2 regions of the Kitasatospora sp. CM 4170 genome follow, and region 1 is predicted to be linked to the other one. Evidence: riboswitches for the same ligand, from Rfam matches in the RefSeq annotation. Region 1 holds a riboswitch; the other holds the start of a gene.
The links. A riboswitch is a leader RNA that binds a small molecule or an ion and turns the genes downstream of it on or off. The one in region 1 is predicted to bind glycine.
Positions count from the first base shown of each region.

Region 2: another riboswitch for glycine. It lies ahead of gcvT (glycine cleavage system aminomethyltransferase GcvT); the one in region 1 lies ahead of gcvP (aminomethyl-transferring glycine dehydrogenase).

Region 1 covers NZ_CP134877.1:7,483,444-7,493,165, reverse strand. Annotated here, with positions in the region: gene RMN57_RS31580 (glutamate-cysteine ligase family protein) at 1-1,125, opposite strand, end outside; gene RMN57_RS31575 (hypothetical protein) at 1,491-2,063, shown strand; gene RMN57_RS31570 (DUF5999 family protein) at 2,485-2,676, shown strand; gene gcvP (aminomethyl-transferring glycine dehydrogenase) at 2,788-5,688, opposite strand; glycine riboswitch at 5,927-6,030, opposite strand; gene RMN57_RS31560 (PRC and DUF2382 domain-containing protein) at 6,255-7,517, shown strand; gene RMN57_RS31555 (MFS transporter) at 7,672-9,162, shown strand; gene RMN57_RS31550 (DNA polymerase IV) at 9,315-9,722, opposite strand, start outside.
Region 2 covers NZ_CP134877.1:5,895,658-5,905,379, forward strand. Annotated here, with positions in the region: gene RMN57_RS25215 (MarR family winged helix-turn-helix transcriptional regulator) at 231-698, opposite strand; gene RMN57_RS25220 (alpha/beta hydrolase) at 822-1,628, opposite strand; gene RMN57_RS25225 (alpha/beta hydrolase) at 1,749-2,729, shown strand; gene RMN57_RS25230 (L-serine ammonia-lyase) at 2,845-4,212, opposite strand; gene glyA (serine hydroxymethyltransferase) at 4,382-5,650, opposite strand; gene gcvH (glycine cleavage system protein GcvH) at 5,737-6,117, opposite strand; gene gcvT (glycine cleavage system aminomethyltransferase GcvT) at 6,196-7,317, opposite strand; glycine riboswitch at 7,553-7,659, opposite strand; gene RMN57_RS25250 (enhanced serine sensitivity protein SseB C-terminal domain-containing protein) at 7,809-8,603, shown strand; gene RMN57_RS25255 (enhanced serine sensitivity protein SseB C-terminal domain-containing protein) at 8,768-9,706, shown strand.

The DNA.
Region 1 (9,722 bases):
CTCGAACGGCATCCTGGTCCAGATCGGGCGGGACTGCTCGGCGAGCACCCGGACCAGCCCGTAGTAGAAGGCCGCGTTGGCCAGCGTGTCGGCGACGGTCGGCCCGGCCGGCAGCGCCCGGTTCTCCACCCGCAGGTGCGGCACGCCGCCGCTGACGTCGTACACCGGCCGGTTCCACCGGTAGATGGTGCCGTTGTGCAGCCGCATCTCGGCGAGCCGCGGCACGCCGCCGGAGGCGAGCACCTTGAGCGGGTCCTCGTCGTCGCAGATCGGCAGCAGCGCCGGGAAGTACTTCAGGTTCTCCTCGAACAGGTCGTACGCCGAGTCCACCCAGCGCTCGCCGAACCAGGTGATCGGGCGCACGCCCTGCGCCTTGAGCTCCGCCGAACGGGTGTCGCAGGCCTGCTGGAACAGCACCGGCCGGGTCTCCCGCCACAGCTCGCGCCCGAACAGGAAGGGCGAGTTGGCGCCCAGCGCCAGCTGCACGCCGCAGAGCGCCTGGGCGGCGTTCCAGACCGAGGAGAACCGCTCGGGGGTGACCTGCAGGTGCAGCTGCAGGGAGGTCGCGGCGGCCTCCGCGACCATGGTGATCGACTCCAGCTGGAGGTGCTCGACGCCCTCGATGTCCAGCGTGATGTCCTCGCCGCGGGCGGCCAGGATCTGGTCGCTGAGCAGGCTGTAGCGCTGGTTGTGGGACATCGCGTCCAGCCCGGTGTGGTCGTGCTCCAGGGTCGGCAGGATGCCCACCATCACGATCCGCGCCCCGGCCTCGGCGGCCCGCCGGTCGGCGTAGCGCAGCCCGGTGTCGATCTCCTCGCGCAGCTCCTCGAAGACGTGACCGCAGAGCCGGTGCGGCGCGATGTTGACCTCGATGTTGAACTGGCCCAGCTCGGTCTGGAAGTCGCTGGAGCCGATCGCGCTGAGCACCTGGGCGTTGCGCATCACGGGCAGGCCCTGCTCGTCGGCCAGGTTGAGCTCGATCTCCAGGCCCATCACCGCCCTGGGGCGGTCGAAGCGCTCCTCCCGGAGCATCCGTCCGAGTGCGTCGAGACAGGACTGGAGCTTGCGGCGGTAGAGCTGCCGGTCCGACAGGTCCGCCCGCGTCGCCACGACCTTCTCGCCCATGATCCCCTCCTCTGAGCCGCCCGGCCGAGCGACCGTGCAAGCATCATGCCCACCCCGAAGATCGATACCCGATTGGTTCGAACGGCTTGCAAAGCAAGGAAACTGATGGTCTTTCAGCACATCTGCCGACTTGCCCGGCGCCACGGCCTGTGATAAACAGGTCACCCTGCGCACCTGTTCGATAGAATTCGCACTGCGCCCAGGCCGGCCCGCTACCGCTCCGAAACCCTCGTCGACGGAAGCGACCGCGCCCGCACCGCGATCATGCACAACCGGACACGGCCAGGTCCCGTCACCGACGCACACCGCGCCCCGCCGGTATGCCGCACTCGCACGCCGATCTCGCACGGAGAGGCGACCCCGCCATGACTCTGCAGACCCCCCAGCCCCCGCCCAGCGCCCTGCGCGCGGTCCTCGCCGCGCTCGACTCGGAGACCGCGCTGCGCCAGCCCGCCGCCGCCGCGCTGCGCCATCCGGCCGGCCCGCTGCTGCCCGCGCATCCGCTCGCGGTCCACGTCCTGGACGGGCCGCGCCCCGAGCTCGCCGCCGCCCGGCGCACGGGCTGGCGCTTCCTGATCAAGGACGGGGCGGAGGTGGCCGCCGCGGCCGAGGTGGTGCAGGGCGTCGAGGGCCACACCTTCTCCCACTTCACCGCCGGCCCGTACCTGGACTCCACGGTGCGGGCGCTGCGCCAGGCCTGGCAGCTCGCCCAGACCTCCCGGGCCCGCCGGCAGCCCCGGCTGCTGACCTTCCCGGGGCAGTACGCGACGGCGCTCTGGCTGCACGGCCCGGACGGCGGGCCGGAGGGGGACCTGCTGATCCCGCTGGCACCCGCCCCGCTCGGGGTCACCGCGCACCGCGCCTACCCGGCCGCCGACCTGCTCCCGGTCCTGGCCCGGGCGCCGCTCGGCCGCCCGTTGCTGCTCGGTTCCCCCTGAGCCATCCCCCCACCGCCGGGCCCGCCCGGGCGACCCCCGCCCCGGGCGGGTCCCGAGCGACACCTCCGCCACCCGTCACCCCCGCCACTCGTTTCGCCCGCCCCACCCGGACGGGCCATCGGGCATAGCCCTCCTGGGCCAGCCGCCGGATGGCCCGTCCGGGCGCGATTTCCGGCCGAAGCCACCTGAACGGGTGATCTCTGCCCGCCGCTTGTGGCCCATGTCACCGAATTGCTGCGCGAGCGTCCCGGGATGCCGACACTGGGAACCAGCGTGGAAGGACCACCTGTCCTACCCACTTGAGCGCCGGTCCACACCTGCTCCGGCGCCGGACAGGATCCGACTACCGCGGCGGCTCCCGACGGCCACCCGAGGGCGCCGCATCACGGGGAGGATCGCAGAGCGAAGCGAGGGTACGCGTATGTGCCAGCACCGTCCTGAGTGCCCATCGGCCGAGTCCGAGGACCGCGAGGCGGCCGTGCCGGTGGCCTGCCACCCGGAGCAGGGCTGGAGCCTGCTCTGCAACGGCGTCCTGATGTTCGAGGACACGGGGGAACTGTTGCCCGACGGCCGGGTGATCGCCCCGCGCCGCCCCGTCGCCCACGCGGCCTGACGGCCGTCGGCGGGGGCAGCCGCCACACGAACGGAGCAACGGGCAGGGCCCCGGCGGATCGTTCCGCCGGGGCCCTGCCGTCTCCCGTCCGGGATCGGACGCCGTCCTACGTCAGACGCCGTACTCGTCCAGTGGCGGGCAGGAGCAGACCAGGTTGCGGTCGCCGTACGCGCCGTCGATCCGGCTGACCGGCGGCCAGTACTTGTCCGCCGGGTTCACGCCCGCCGGGAAGACGGCCTCCTGGCGGCTGTAGCCGTGCGCCCAGTCGCCGGCCAGCGCGGCGGCGGTGTGCGGGGCGTTGCGCAGCGGGTTGTCGTCCGCCGCCCACTCGCCCGAGCCGACCTTCTCGATCTCGGCGCGGATCTCGATCATCGCGTCGCAGAACCGGTCGATCTCGTGCAGGTCCTCGGACTCGGTCGGCTCGATCATCAGCGTGCCGGCCACCGGGAAGGACATCGTCGGCGCGTGGAAGCCGTAGTCGATCAGGCGCTTGGCGATGTCGTCCACCGTCACGCCGGTCTCCTTGGTGAGCGGGCGCAGGTCGATGATGCACTCGTGCGCGACCAGGCCGCCGGGGCCGGTGTAGAGCACCGGGAAGTGCGGGGCCAGGCGCTTGGCGATGTAGTTGGCGTTCAGCACCGCCACCTGGGTGGCGCGCTTGAGGCCCTCGCCGCCCATCAGCCGGACGTACGCCCAGGAGATCGGCAGGATCGCCGCCGAGCCCCACGGCGCGGCCGAGATCGGGCCGACGCCGGTGGCCGGGCCGGCCTCCTCCTGCAGCGGGTGGTTGGGCAGGTACGGCGCGAGGTGCGCGCGCACCGCGACCGGGCCGACGCCCGGGCCGCCGCCGCCGTGCGGGATGCAGAAGGTCTTGTGCAGGTTCAGGTGCGAGACGTCCGCGCCGAACTTGCCCGGCTTGGCCAGGCCGACCAGGGCGTTGAGGTTGGCGCCGTCGACGTACACCTGGCCGCCGGCCTCGTGCACCATGCCGCAGATCTCGGTGATCTGGGTCTCGTACACGCCGTGGGTGGACGGGTAGGTGACCATCAGCACCGACAGGCTGTCCCGGTGCTGCTCGATCTTGGCCTTGAGGTCCTCGACGTCGACGTCGCCGTCGACCAGGGTCTTCACCACGACCACGCGCATGCCGGCCATCACCGCGGAGGCGGCGTTGGTGCCGTGTGCGGAGGACGGGATCAGGCAGACGTCGCGCTGGGTGTCGCCGTTGGCGTGGTGGTAGGCGCGGACGGCCAGCAGGCCGGCCAGCTCGCCCTGGGAGCCGGCGTTCGGCTGGATCGAGACGGCGTCGTAGCCGGTCACCTCGACCAGCTGCTGCTCCAGCTGGCGGATCAGGGTCAGGAAGCCCTGCGCCTGGTCGATCGGTGCGAACGGGTGCAGCTGGCCGAACTCCGGCCAGGTCACCGGCTCCATCTCGGTGGTCGCGTTGAGCTTCATGGTGCAGGAGCCCAGCGGGATCATGCCGCGGTCCAGCGCGTAGTCGCGGTCCGACAGGCGGCGCAGGTAGCGCAGCATGGCGGTCTCGGAACGGTGGCTGTGGAAGACCGGGTGGGTCAGGTACTCGTCCTCGCGCAGCAGCGCGGCCGGCAGCGCGTCGGCGCTCTCCGCGACCTCCACGCCCTCGACGCCGAAGGCGGCCCAGACGCCCGCCAGGTGCTCGCGGGTGGTGGTCTCGTCGGTGGAGACCGAGATCCGGTCCTCGCCGTCCTGGTACACGTTGATGCCGTTGGCGCGCGCGGCGGCGGCGATCTCGGCGGCGCGGCCGGGGACGACCGCGGTCACGGTGTCGAAGAACTCGCCGTGCAGCAGCTCGACGCCGCCGGCCCGCAGGCCCTCGGCGAGGGCGGCGGCGTAGCGGTGGGTGCGGCGGGCGATGTCGGCCAGACCGTCCGGGCCGTGGTAGACGGCGTACATCGAGGCCATCACGGCCAGCAGCACCTGGGCGGTGCAGATGTTGCTGGTGGCCTTCTCCCGGCGGATGTGCTGCTCACGGGTCTGCAGCGCCAGGCGGTAGGCGCGGTTGCCGTCGACGTCGACCGAGACGCCGACCAGGCGGCCCGGGAGCGAACGGGCGTACTCGGCGCGCACCGAGAGGTAGCCGGCGTGCGGACCGCCGAAGCCCATCGGCACACCGAAGCGCTGCGAGGTGCCGCAGGCGATGTCGGCGCCCAGCGAGCCCGGGGACTTCAGCAGGGTCAGCGCCAGCAGGTCGGCGGCGACGGCGACGACCGCACCGAGGCCGTGCGCCTGCTCGATGACGGCGGTGAGGTCACGGACCACACCGGTGGCACCCGGGTACTGCAGCAGCACGCCGAAGACGCCGCGCTCGGCGACCTCGGCCGGGATGCCCCCGGACAGGTCGGCGACGACGACCTCGACACCGGTCGGCACGGCGCGGGTGTTGATCACCGCGATGGTCTGCGGCAGGGTCTCGACGTCGACCAGGAAGACGCCGCCCTTGACCTTGGTGACGCGGCGGGCCAGCGCCATGGCCTCGGCGGCCGCGGTGCCCTCGTCCAGCAGCGAGGAGCCGGAGGTGGGCAGGCCGGTCAGGTCGGAGACCACGGTCTGGAAGTTGAGCAGCGCCTCCAGGCGGCCCTGCGAGATCTCCGGCTGGTACGGCGTGTACGCGGTGTACCAGGCCGGGTTCTCCAGGACGTTGCGCAGGACCACCGGCGGGGTGAAGGTGCCGTAGTAGCCCAGACCGATCATCGGCTGGAGCACCTGGTTGCGGCCGGCCAGCTCGCGCAGCTCGGCCAGGACCTGGGCCTCGCTGCGGCCGGCGGGCAGGTCCAGCCCGGTGATGGAGCGGATCGCCTCGGGCACGGCGGTGGCGGCCAGCTCGTCCAGCGAGCCGTAGCCGACCTGCGCCAGCATCTTCTCCTGCGCGGCGGCGTCGGGGCCGATGTGGCGGTTCTCGAAGGGGCTGGCCAGCTCAAGTTCGGTGAGGGTCGAGGCGCCGGTGGGGCGTCCCGCGTTCGGCTGGGCGTTCATGTGGTCGAGGCCTCCTGGTCACGGACCGGCGGGGGTACGCACGCCGGGCGGCTTCGCCGCTGCGGACAACAGCGGATCGGCCCGGACGGGCGAACCCGACAGGCCTCCCCCTCTGTCATCGGGACCTGAGAGCTTCGCCCGCACGGGGCGCGGGGGCGACCCGTCGGCTTGCACCGTCGGTGAGGGTGGTTCCCGTCGGCTCCCTCGCCGGCGGTCCTGCCCTGCTTTCCAGAGTGACCTATCCCACACGGTACGGATGCCTGAGAGATTCCGGGGAGGAGTTGCTCCTTCGGCGCCCCGACCAGCGACTTCCGATGTCGGGGACTCTCCCGAGCGGGCTCGGCGGTCGCGCCCAGGGTACCAGCGGGAGGCCGTTCGATCACGGGTGTGCCGGGTCACTCGACCGCCGCACGGGTGACCCGTACGGAGCAGCACGGGGCCCGTCCGGCGGTTCCCCGGTCGCGGGCGTCCGGTTCATGGCTTTTGGTGTGAAGTGGCGGTGTCGGACGGGCGGGCCGGCCGCCGGCCCGCGGGAGTTCCGCAGGCGCAGCGCACTGGAGGAAAGAGTGCAGACCGATATCGACCCCCGGGACCTCATCGGCCACAAGGCGGTCGACCGCAACGGAGACAAGATCGGCACGGTCGACGAGGTGTACCTGGACGACGCCACCGGGCAGCCCGAGTGGGCCGCCGTCCGGACCGGCATCTTCGGCCGGGACGCCTTCGTCCCCCTGACCACGAGCGAGTTCTCCGGCGACGAGCTGAGGGTGCCGTACGACAAGTCGCTGGTGAAGGAGTCACCGGACTTCGGCGTGGGCCAGCACCTGTCGCCGGCCCAGGAGCTCCAGCTGTACCGCTACTACGGGCTGGACACCCCGGTGGACGGCAGCCCGTCGAACGGCGCGGGTTCCGGCTCGCAGCCCGCCGACCTGGACTTCGGCACCGTGCCCGCCGGCCCGGCCGCGGCCGCCGGTACCGCCGCGGCCACCGGTACCGCCGCGGCCGCCGGCACTGCCGCGGCCACCACCAAGCCGTCCGCGCTCCACTCGGCCGACACGGCCGCCCCCGCCCACCACACCACCCCGGCGGCCGACCTCGGCAAGCCGTCCGAACCCGCCACGGAGGCCCACGTGCGGACCCTCGACAGCACCGCACCGGCCGCCGCCCCGGCGACACCGGCGACACCGGCAACACCCGCGACACCGACAGCACCCGCGACCCCCGAGCCGCGTCCGCAGGTCTCGGTCCCGACCGCCCCGGCCGTGCCCGTCACGACGACGACGGCGGCCGGCCCGGACACGACGGCCCCCGCCGCCCCCGTGGAGATCACCTGCCGCGAGGAGCGGCTGGACATCACCACCGAGTGGCACGTGCTCGGCACCGCGAAGCTGCGCAAGTACGTCACCAGCGAACCGGTGGAGCGCCGGGTGCCGGTGGTGCGCGAGCGGGTCCGGGTCGAGCGCATGCCGGTCGGCGAGGCGGAGCGGGCCGCGCTCACCGACAAGGAGATCGCCGAGGCGGTGGAGGAGGTGACGCTCCGCGAGGAGAGGCCGGTGGTCCGCAAGTACCTGGCCCCGATCGAGCGGGTGCGCCTGGTGGTGGAGCGGTACACCACCGAGGAGGTGATCCGGGACGAGCTGCGCCGCGAGCAGGTCGAGGTGCAGGACGACACCGCCTCCGCGGCCGACCGCGGCACCTCCGACCGCAACGTCTCCGACCACAGCGCCTCCGACCACTCCGCCGCACCCGCGTCGGCGACCCCGGCCTCGGGCGAGCACCCGTCGCCCGACGCACCGTCCCACCCGGCCCCCCTGCGGCCGCTCGCCTGACCTCTCTCCTCCTCCTCCCTCCGTCCGAAGGACCCCGGGCCCGGCCCGGGGTCCTTCGACTTTGCCAAAGCTTCACCGATCGATATTTGACACAATGAAGTATCTCCCGGCATGGTTGCTTCAGTTCATTCACTATGTACGGGAGGAAGCAACCGTGAGTGAGGCACCCCAGCCCACCACCGCGGCCGAGAAGCAGAGCAGCGCCCGGGTCCTGCCGGCCCTGATTCTGGCGATGCTGTCGTTCAGCGTGGTGCAGACCGCGGTCGTCCCGATCCTGCCCTCGCTGGCCAAGGAACTCAGCGTCTCCGGCTCCAGCATCACCTGGCTGATGACGGCCAACCTGCTCTCCGCCGCCGTGCTCACCCCCCTGCTGGGCCGGTTCGGCGACCTGCGCGGCCGCAAGCCGATGCTGCTGATCTCGCTGACCGGCCTGGTGGCCGGCTCCGCGCTGGCCGTCAGCACCCATTCCTTCACCTGGCTGGTCGTCGCCCGCGTCCTCCAGGGCGCCGGCGGTGGTGTGCTCCCGCTGGCCATCAGCATCGTCCGCGACGAGCTGCCGAAGCAGAAGGTCACCGGCGGCGTCGCCGCCATCAGCGCCTCGATGGGCGTCGGCAGCGGCCTCGGCCTGGTCGCCACCGGTCTCCTGCTGGAGCACTGGAGCTACAAGTCGATCTTCTGGATGGGCCTGGTCTTCGGCCTGCTCGCGGTCGCCCTGGTCGCCCTGCGGGTGCCCACCGACCCGGTCACCGACAAGGACGGCGGTGCCGACCCGCTCGGCGCGATCACCCTGGCCGGCTGGCTCTCCGCCCTGCTGGTCGCGGTCAGCCAGGGCAACAACTGGGGCTGGACCTCCACCCGGACGCTCGGCCTGTTCGCCGTCGCCGCCGTGGTCGCCCTGGTCTGGGGCGTCATCGAGGTCAAGGTGAAGCACCCGCTGGTGGACATGAAGATGATGTCCCGCCCGGCCGTCGCCTTCACCAACCTCGCCGGCCTGCTGATCGGCTTCGGCATGTACGGCTCGTTCATGGTGATCAGCAACTTCGCCCAGACCCCGGAGAAGCTCACCCACTACGGCTTCACCGCCACCGTGCTGCACGCCGGCGTCATGCTGCTGCCCTCCGCGATCGGCTCGATGGTCGCCGCCCCGCTGGGCGCCCTGCTGATCGCCCGCCGCGGCCCGCGCCTGCCGCTGGTCCTCGGCGGCGTGCTCGGCGCCGTCGCCATGGCCTACCTGGCCCTGCGGCACAGCCACGAGGGCGACATCTACACCGCCTCGGCGATCTTCGGCCTCGGCATCGGCCTCGCCTTCTCGGCCATGCCGGCCTACATCAACGGCGCCGTCCCGGTCGAGCAGAGCGGCATCGCCAACGGCATGAACGCCGTGCTCCGCACCGTCGGTGGCGCGATCGGCACCGCGGTCATGGCCGCCATCCTGACCGGTGACACCATGAAGCTCCCGATCCCCGTCACGCTGCCCACCCTGGACGCCTACAAGCACGCGTTCTGGGTCGCCGCCGCGGTCTGCGCGGTCGCCGGCGCCGTGCCGTTCCTGATCCGCACGATCAAGCCCGCCGCCACCGTCACCGACGGCGGCAAGACGGCGGAGCTCGGTTCCAGCCCCGCGCTGGCCAAGACCGACGCCTGACGAGGCGTCCACCCCCCGCGCTCAGGGACAGGGCGCGGGGGAACCGGTCCCCGAACGGTCGACGAGGGCATCACGACCGCCGTGGCCGGCACTGCGAACGGCCCTACCCGGCCCCCCTGCCGGGTGGGGCCGTTTCGCGTCCTCAGCCCTCCTCAGCCCTCCGCGGCCGGGTCCCGCCCGGCGGGATCCGCACCGGCGGAGCCCTCGCGACCGGGCCGCTCCCCCGGCTCGGCGGCCCCGTCCTCACCGGTCCCGCCGTCACCGGGCCGGCTGTCACCGGCCCCGTTCCCACCGGCCGCGCGGTCACCGGCCCCGCCGTCCTCGGGCTCACCGCCGGCGGGCTCCCCCCAGCCCGCGCCCCGGCGCAGCGGGAGCGGCCGGGCCGGCTCCAGCACCGGATCGTCCACCGCGAAGGTCCGCACCCGCCCGGGCCCGCTCCACGGCGTCTCGAACCGCACCGTCACCCGCCCGACCCCGCTGCCCTGCACCCAGCCGGGGCCGAACTCGGCGTGGTGCACGTCCTGCCCGGGCATCCAGTGCCGCACCACGGCCTCCTCCTC
Region 2 (9,722 bases), 1.6 Mb from region 1:
GTGCGCCTGCGGCGGGGGCGCGAGGACGTCTCGCGGGCGCCCACCGTCGGGCTGCCTCGACTATCGCACGGATCTCAGCATGTGGGCAAACCGGGAAGCTTGGATTGCAAGGCTCGTAACCTTGTTCACCTTTGGAATTTGCATAGGCTAACGCCCGAACCTGAGATTATTCATGATCGATGTAAACTCGGCCGGCCAGCCGGTCGGGCTGCGGGATGGCGGACGCACTCTCAGGCGAGGCGGCCGCCGACGTTCCGGATCAGTTGGTGCAGCACTCTCACGGTGGTGGACCAGTCGGCGTCGTCGATGCCCCGGAGGATCCGTTCGCGGACGGCCGGGGCGTGTTCGACGAGGTCGGCGCGGGCGGCCTCGCCCGCCTCGGTGATCCACAGCCGACCCGCGTCGTCGCTCCTGAGCCAGCCGAGCTCCACCAGGGGCGCCGCCTCCGCTCCCGGCTCGACCCCGGGGCCGAGGTGGGCGCGCAGCGCCTTCCGGAGCTCGGGGACGGTAAGGCCACGGCCGTCGGGTGAGAGGTCCTGTGCCGACAGGAGGCGCAGCAGCCAGAACTGCGGTTCGGTGAAGCCGAGGTCGGCCCGCCGGGCCCGGATGAACGCCATGAGGGCCGCGTGGGCCGCTCCCGTCCAGTAGGCGGCGGACTGCGTTGCCGGCTCCGGGTCGGAGACCTGCTGGTTCGTCATCTGTTCCCCCTGGATGATCGCCTGCTGCATGGCACGTTAAGACGAGGGGCTCACTCGGAGTCAAGGACTTTACGGACGGTCACCAGGCGGGTACGGCGACCGCCACCCCTGGCGGGCGGTCGGTCAGAGGGTGGCGAGGAAGGCGCGGACGGCCTCGGCGAAGGCCCCGGGGGCGGTGGTGTACACGAGGTGGTCGGCGTCCAGCTCGACGGCCGTGGTGCCCGGGCGGCGCTCGACCATGGCGCGGACCTGCTCGGCCGGGATGACGCCCCTGGTCCCGTGGACCAGCAGGGCGGGGCAGTCGGTGGCCGTCCAGTCGGCCCAGTGGTCGCCGTGCACCGCGTCCTCGGACCGGTACATCTCCTGGGGGTGGAAGGGCAGCCGCCAGCTGCCGTCGGCGTTCTGCCGCAGGCGGTCGGCGAAGTAGGGCGCGGCCGGGCCGAGGCCGGCGACGAGCGCCTCGCGGGTGGGGGCGTCGTACGGGAGGTTCAGCAGGAAGCCGAACGGGTTCGAGCCGTCCAGGCCGAGCGCGGCCGGACCCTCGGCGTTGACGAGGGCGTCGACCCGCTCGGGGTGGCGGGCGGCGAACTGGTAGGCGTTGACGGCGCCGAGCGAGTGGCCGAGCAGGACGGTCCGGTCCAGGCCCAGGTGGTCCAGGAGGGTGGCCAGGTCGGCGAGGTAGCCCTCGCGGTCGTAGTCGGCGGTGCGGTCGGACTCGCCCTGGCCGCGCTGGTCCGGGGCGATGACCCGCCACTCGGGGCCGAGAGCCCGGGCGAGGTCGGCGAAGGTGGCGCCCTCGGAGAGGTGGCCGTGCAGCGCGACCAGCGGGCGGCCAGTGCCCCCGAAGTCCAGGTAGGAGAGCCGGCGGCCGTCGATCAGCAGCTCGGAGCGGACGGCGGTCGCGGTGGTCGGCTCGGCGGTGGTGTTCATGGTGGTTCCCCCTCGTGTGGTTGACGAGTAGAACCATAGCCCGGAGTTGTACGTTTGTGCAAGACATTCGTATGAGACATCTGTACTACCCCTGGCGTGGTGGCGGGCTAGCATGCGGCCGTGGGGATCACTGAGCAGGAGCTGTCGCCCGAGGGGCTCGCCGACGCCGAACTGGCCGCCTTCGTCGAGGCCGTCCGCCGTGACACCGGGCCGACGGCGCGGGAGTCGGGCGCGGAGGCGGTGCGCGCGGCCCAGCGGCTCCGGGTGCGGAGCCGCCCGGTGGGGCCCGAGGTCGCGGAGGTCCGGGAGGCGGCGGTGGGTCGGCGCGGGCTGCCCGTCCGCCTGTACCGGCCCGCGCCCCGCCCGCACGGGGTGGTGGTGTTCCTGCACGGGGGCATGTGGACCATCGGTGACCTGGACTCGCACGACCGGCTCTGCCGCCGGCTGGCCCTGGCCACCGGTGCGGTGGTGGTGGCCGTCGACTACCGCCGCGCGCCGGAGCACCCCGCGCCGGCCGCGGTCGACGACGCGGTGGACGCCGTCCGGTGGGCCGCCGCCGAGCAGGTCCGGGGCGGCGAGCCGCTGATCGTCATGGGCGACAGCGCCGGTGGCCACCTCGCCGCGTTGGCCTGCCTGCGGCTGCGGGACGAGGGCGGCCCGCTCCCGCAGGGCCAGGTGCTCGCCTACCCCAACACCGACCTGACCCTCTCCCACCCCAGCGTGCGGGAGAAGGGCACCGGCTGGGGGCTCTCCGCCGACGACCTGGCCTGGGGCGTCGAGGGGTGGGTGCCGGACCCGGCGCTGCGCGCCGACCCGGCGGTCAGCCCGCTGCGCGCCGCCGACCACACGGGGCTGCCGCCCGCGGTCGTGGTCACCGCCGAGCACGACCCGCTGCGCGACGAGGGCGACGCCTACGCCGCGGTGCTGGCGGCCGCCGGCGTGCCGGTCCGGCACCGCCGGGAGCCGGGCGTGGTGCACGGCTTCCTCACCATGGACACCCTCTCCCCGGCGGCCGCCGCCCTGGGGGACCGCCTGTTCGCCGACGTGGCCGAGCTGATCACCGGAGCCGGAGCCGGACCCGGACCCGGGGCCGGGGCGTAGACCGGCGCCCGGTGCGAGCGGCCGACCGCACGCCCGAGCCCCCGGGCGCGTGGGCGCTCCGGGGGCTCGGGTCGAGGGGTACGGGTGCGAGAACGGCCGGGTAAGGCCGCCGGCGTCAGCACTCGATGACGTTCACGGCGAGGCCGCCGCGCGAGGTCTCCTTGTACTTGATCTTCATGTCCGCACCGGTCTCCTTCATGGTCTTGATCGCCTTGTCGAGGGAGACGTGGTGCCGGCCGTCGCCGCGCAGCGCCATCCGGGCCGCGGTGACGGCCTTCACGGAGGCCATGCCGTTGCGCTCGATGCAGGGGATCTGGACCAGGCCGCCGACCGGGTCGCAGGTGAGGCCGAGGTTGTGCTCGATGCCGATCTCGGCGGCGTTCTCGACCTGCTCGGGGCTGCCGCCGAGGACCTCGGCGAGGCCGCCGGCCGCCATCGAGCAGGCGGAGCCCACCTCGCCCTGGCAGCCGACCTCGGCGCCGGAGATGGAGGCGTTCTCCTTGAAGAGCATGCCGATCGCACCGGCCGCGAGGAGGAAGCGGACGATGCCGTCCTCGTCGGCGCCCGGGATGAAGTTCAGGTAGTAGTGCAGAACGGCGGGGATGATGCCGGCCGCGCCGTTGGTGGGCGCGGTGACCACCCGGCGGCCGGAGGCGTTCTCCTCGTTGACCGCCATCGCGTAGAGGGTCACCCACTCCATCGCGTTGGCCGGGCCGATGCCCTCGGCGCGCAGCGCGCGGGCGCCCGTGGCGGCGCGGCGGCGGACCTTGAGGCCGCCGGGCAGGATGCCCTCGCGGGACATGCCGGCGCGGACGCACTCCTGCATCACGCGCCAGATCTCCAGCAGGCCGGCCCGGATCTCCTCCTCGGTGCGCCAGGCCTTCTCGTTCTCCAGCATCAGGCCGGAGATGGACAGGCCGGTCTCCCTGGTGAGGCGCAGCAGCTCCTCGCCGGTGCGGAAGGGGTAGCGGAGCGCCGTGTCGTCGGGCTTGACCCGCTCGGCGCCGATGGCGTCCTCGTCGACCACGAAACCGCCGCCGACCGAGTAGTAGGTCTTCTCCAGCAGGGTGGAGCCGTCGGTGGCGAAGGCCCACAGGGTCATGCCGTTGGCGTGGTACGGGAGCGAGCGGCGCCGGTGCAGGATCAGCTGGGTGTCGGGGTCGAAGTCGATGGCGTGGCTGCCGAGCAGGTGGATCCGCTTCTCGGCGGTGATCCGCTCGACGTCCAGGTCGGCCTGGTCGACGTCGACGGTGCGCGGGGAGTTGTTCTCCAGGCCCAGCAGCACCGCCTTGGGGGTGCCGTGGCCGTGGCCGGTGGCGCCGAGCGAGCCGAACAGCTCGGCGCGCACGCCCGCCACGTCCGTCAGCAGGCCCTCCGACTTCAGGCGGCGGGCGAACATCCGGGCGGCGCGCATCGGGCCGACGGTGTGGGAGCTCGACGGGCCGATGCCGATGGAGAAGAGGTCGAAGACGCTGATGGCCACGGAGGACGTCCTTGTCTGGTCTCGTGGAAGGACAGGCAGGCGGGGGGCTGGCGGGCAGGGGACCGACACGGGACGGGGCACCGCGCGCACTGTCCAGTGTGCGCGGTGCCCCGGAAACTGCGGGTGGCGCGGCGGGGTGAGGCCGGTCACCTGGGCCCGAACGGTCGGGTCAGAGGTTCGGGTACAGCGGGTACTTCTCGGCGAGGGCGGTGACCCGGGCCTTCAGCGCGGCGGCGACGGTCTCGTCGAAGGCCGGCTTCAGGGCCTCGGCGATGATGTCGGCGACCTCGCGGAAGTCCTCCGCCTGGAAGCCGCGGGTGGCCAGCGCCGGGGTGCCGATCCGCAGGCCGGAGGTGACCATCGGCGGGCGCGGGTCGTTCGGGATGGCGTTGCGGTTGACCGTGATGCCGACCTCGTGCAGGCGGTCCTCGGCCTGCTGGCCGTCGAGCTGGCTGTTGCGCAGGTCGACCAGGACCAGGTGCACGTCGGTGCCGCCGGAGAGCACGGAGGCACCGGCCTCGGCGACGTCCGCCCGGAGCAGGCGCTCGGCGAGGATGCGGGCACCGTCCAGGGTGCGCTGCTGGCGCTCCTTGAACTCCTCCGAGGCCGCGACCTTGAAGGCGACCGCCTTGCCGGCGATCACGTGCTCCAGCGGACCGCCCTGCTGGCCGGGGAAGACCGCGGAGTTGATCTTCTTGGCCCACTCGGCCTTGGAGAGGATGACGCCGCCGCGCGGGCCGCCCAGGGTCTTGTGGGTGGTGGTGGTGACCACGTCCGCGAACGGCACCGGGTTGGGGTGCAGGCCCGCGGCGACCAGGCCGGCGAAGTGCGCCATGTCGACCATCAGCAGGGCGCCGACCTCGTCCGCGATGCGGCGGAACTCGGCGAAGTCCAGCTGGCGCGGGTAGGCGGACCAGCCGGCGATGATCAGCTTCGGCTGGTGCTCCTTGGCGAGGCGCTCGACCTCGGCCATGTCGACCTGGCCGGACTTCTCGTCCACGTGGTACGCGGCCACGTTGTAGAGCTTGCCGGAGAAGTTGATCTTCATGCCGTGGGTCAGGTGGCCGCCGTGGGCCAGGCTCAGGCCCAGGATGGTGTCGCCCGGCTGGATCAGGGCGAACATGGCGGCGGCGTTGGCCTGCGCGCCGGAGTGCGGCTGGACGTTGGCGTGCTCGGCGCCGAACAGGGCCTTGATCCGGTCGATCGCGATCTGCTCGACGACGTCGACGTGCTCGCAGCCGCCGTAGTAGCGGCGGCCGGGGTAGCCCTCGGCGTACTTGTTGGTCAGCACCGAACCCTGGGCCTCCATGACCGCCACCGGGGCGAAGTTCTCGGAGGCGATCATTTCCAGGGTGGTCTGCTGGCGGTGCAGCTCGGCGTCGACCGCGGCGGCGATCTCCGGGTCGAGGGCGTGCAGGGACTGGTTGAGAACCGTCATGGTGTGGTCTTCCCGGGAGGAGGGAGTACGGGAGGGCGGGGCCGGCGCCGGGGCGGCCGCGGTGCGGCGGCCGCCCCGGCGGGGGCTCAGGCCTGCGGGTTGGTCAGCGCGTCGTACTCGGCGGCGCTCAGCAGCTCGTCGGTGGCCTCGACGCGCACCTTGAACAGCCAGCCGCCCTCGAACGGGGCGCTGTTGACCAGCGAGTTGTCGTCCAGGACGTCCTGGTTGACCTCGGTGACCTCACCGGTGACCGGGGAGTACAGGTCGCTGACCGACTTGGTCGACTCCAGCTCGCCACAGGTCTCACCGGCGGTCACGGTGTCGCCGACCTCGGGCAGCTGCACGTAGACGATGTCACCGAGCGCGTCGGCCGCGTGGGCGGTGATGCCGACCGTGGAGACACCGTCCTCGGCGGCGGTCAGCCACTCGTGCTCCTTGGTGTACTGCAGGTGCTGGGGGTTGCTCATGGCGTCATTCTCCAGGATGGGAAGCGGGTACGACGAAGCGGCCCGTCGGCCGGACACGCCTCGGGAAGGGGGAAGGGGTCAGCGGGCGCGCTTGTAGAACGGCAGCGCCACGACCTGGACCGGCTCGTGCTTGCCGCGCACGTCCACCGCGACGGTGGTGCCGGGGGCGGCGTGCGCCGCGTCCACGTACGCGATCGCGATCGGCTTGCCCAGCGTGGGGGAGGGGGCGCCGGAGGTGATCCGGCCGATCGGCTCGCCCTCGGTGGAGACCACGGTGTACTCGGCGCGCGGCACCCGCTTGCCCTCGGAGACCAGGCCGACCAGCACCCGCGGCGGGTTGGCCTCGGCCTCGGCGGCGGCCTTCTCCAGCGCCTTCCGGCCGACGAACGCGCCGTCGTTGGTGGTCTTGTCGAAGCGGACCACCCGGCCGAGGCCGGCGTCGAACGGGGTCAGCTCGGTGGAGAGCTCGTGCCCGTACAGCGGCATGCCGGCCTCCAGGCGCAGCGTGTCGCGGCAGGACAGGCCGCAGGGGACGAGGCCGCGCTCGGCGCCGGCCTCGGTCAGGGCGTTCCAGACCTGCTCGGCGTCGCCCGGGTTGCAGAAGATCTCGAAGCCGTCCTCGCCGGTGTAGCCGGTGCGGGCGAGCAGCACGTCGCGGCCGGCCACCTGGGCCGGGAGGATGGCGTAGTACTTGAGGCCGGGCAGGTCGGCCTCGGTGGTGGCGGCCAGGATGCCGGTGGCCTCCGGGCCCTGGACGGCGATCAGCGCGTAGGTGTCGCGGTCGTCGGTGACGACGGCGTCGTAGCCCTTGGCGCGGGCGATCAGCTCGTCGAGCACCAGCTGGGCGTTGGAGGCGTTGGCGACGACCAGGAAGGCGTCCTCGCGCAGGCGGTAGACGATCAGGTCGTCCAGGATGCCGCCGTCCTCGGCGCAGATCATGGTGTAGCGGGCGCGGAGCACGCCGAGCGCGGAGACGAAGCCGACCAGCGCGTGGTCCAGCATCTCGCCGGCCTGCGGGCCGGTGACGGTGATCTCGCCCATGTGGGAGAGGTCGAACAGACCGGCCTTGGTGCGGACGGCGAGGTGCTCCTCGCGCTCGCTGCCGTAACGCAGCGGCATGTCCCAGCCGGCGAAGTCGGTCATGGTGGCGCCGAGACGGCGGTGCAGCGCGTCGAGCGCGGTGAGGCGGAGGGACGACATGGCCTGGAACTCCTCGGTCTGGGCACTCAGGGGTGCGCACGCCGGACCGGCCCCCGCTCGGGGAGGGACCTGGCCTGCGCGCGGGCATGCGGCGGCTGGGTCTCCCCATCTGTCGTCGAACCTGAGAGCTTCACCGCAACACGGGCCCGCAGCTGTTTCCAGCTAACAGGACAGCATGGCGGCTTGCACCGTGGGTGGGCGCGCGACATGGCCGTGCGCCGCTTTCCAGATCTGCCTAACCCGTGCGGTAGGGGGGCCTGAGAGATTCCGGGGAGGACTTGCTCCTTCGGCGCCGGCTGTGCCGCCCGTCGGGGGCACTCCGGACTCTCCCGCGCGGGTTCGAGCGGCCGGTATGGAGTTTGGGAGCGGCCGCCGCGGGAACGCGTGGCCGCGCACATCATGGCACGTCCGGCGCCCGGGCGGGAGAGGGGCCCCGGTCGGCCCGCTAGGCTGCACGCGTCGACGAGCCAGTGAGGCGGTACTAGGGGCACATGGGGTACCCGGTGGAGCAGCAGCAGGGGTGGGGCGGCCCGGAGTCGGCGCCGCCGGGCGGCGGGTGGCCCGCCAACGAGCTGGAGCAGGTGCTCACCGCCGCGCTCGGCGATCCGGGCGCGACCCCGCGGGTGATCGAGGTGCTGGCCCGCAGCCAGGTGTGGATCCCGCTGCCGGCCGGGGCCGACCCGCAGGGCCAGGCACTGGACCTGCCGACCATCGAGCTGGCCGGTGACCCGTACGTGCCGGTCTTCTCCTCGCAGGAGGTGTTCCTGCAGCAGGCCCCGGGGATGCCCTTCGCGATCGCGCCGGTCTGGGAGTTCGCCCGCGGACTGCCGCTGGGCGTGGGCATCGCGGTGAACCCGGAGGCGGCGGTCGGCATCCCGGTGCCGCCGCAGGGCGTGGCCGAGCTGCGGCGCGGGCCCCGTGACGACCGCTGGGAGGCCCCGGACGCGCCGACCGGCGGGCGGGTGGCGCTGCGCGAGCCGGTGCCCGGCGAGGACCCGGAGGCCTTCCTGGCCGCCTGCCGCTCGGAGCTCTCGGCGCTGCCGGGCGTGCTGACCGCCCGGCGGGCGCTGGCCAGTGTCGAGGGCGAGCCCACCGTGATGTTCGTCGGCGTCCAGCTGGACCCGGCGGCCCCGGCCGACCCGGCCGCGGTGAACGGGGCGCTGGGCCGGGCCCTGGGAACCGCGCCGCTGCCGGGCGGCGTCCACCTCGTGCTGCTCGACCTCGCGGAGGACCCCGTGGTCGAGTGGTTGCTCAACCGGGTCCAGCCGTTCTACACACGGATGTGACGCACCCCTCCCCGCCCGCGGTCGGGCGGCCCGCGCAAGGGTCGGAGGGGCCAGGCAGGCACGTCGGCATGGCGGTGGTCGGTGGCGCCCCATAGGGTGCGTGCAGACACTCCGCCGCGGCCGGCGGCCAGGTGAGGGAAGAAGAGGCGCAGCGAGGTGGGCGCATGAGTGCGGGAGCGGTAGCGGGCGGTGCACCGGGGCCCTGGGGCCAGGCACCCGCCGGGCGCCCCGGCGCGGATCCGAGGGCCCTGGAGCACGCCCTGCGCGAGGTCGCGCCGGAACGCTGGGAGGCGTACGAGGCGCTGCTGCAGGCGCTGGCCGACGGCCAGGTCTGGATGCTGCTCTGGCACGGGACGCCGGGGAGCCCGGACGCCCAGTACGGGAACATGGAGATCAGCGGCCACGGCTACGCGCCGGCGGTCACCTCGCCCGAGCAGCTCGCGGCCTCCGGCTGGACGCGGGCGCACGAAGTGATCTCCGGGCGCGAGATCGCCGCCTCGCTCTACCGGACCCGCTGGGGCCTCTGGCTGAATCCGCACGCCCCGGGCGGCGGCGTCGGGGTGCCCTGGGCGGACCTGCGGCGGATCGCGGCCGGACTGGACCGGCTGCCGGCCGGGCCGCTGAAGCTGAGTGAGCCCCAGGTGCCGGCGCAGCAGTTCTTCGCGCTGCTGGAGCGGCAGGCGGTCGAGGTGCGAGCGGTCCGCTCGCTCCGCCGGGCCTGGGTGCAGCCCTCGGTGGGGGAGCCCTACCTGGCCATCGGGCTGGACCTGTACGAGAGTTCGCCGCCGACCGTGGAGGCCGTCCGGGCGCTGATGCAGCGGGCGATCGCGGTCGCGCCGGAGGGGCTGGCCGTCTCCACGGTGGCGATGGGGGACGAGTACGACCCGGTGGCGCTCTGGATGCGCGCCAACGCACGGCCGTTCTACGACCGCGAGGCGGGCGGCCAGGGCCGGCCGGCGACCGGGCCGTACCCGCCGGTGCCCCCGCCGCCGTACCCCTCGCAGGCCGGTCCGGGCTACGCCTACGGGACGCAGCCGCCCGCGCAGGGCTGGCAGGGGCAGCCGCCGCCGCAGCAGCCGTGGCCCGGCTACCCCGGGCGCTGATCCGCAAAACCCGCCG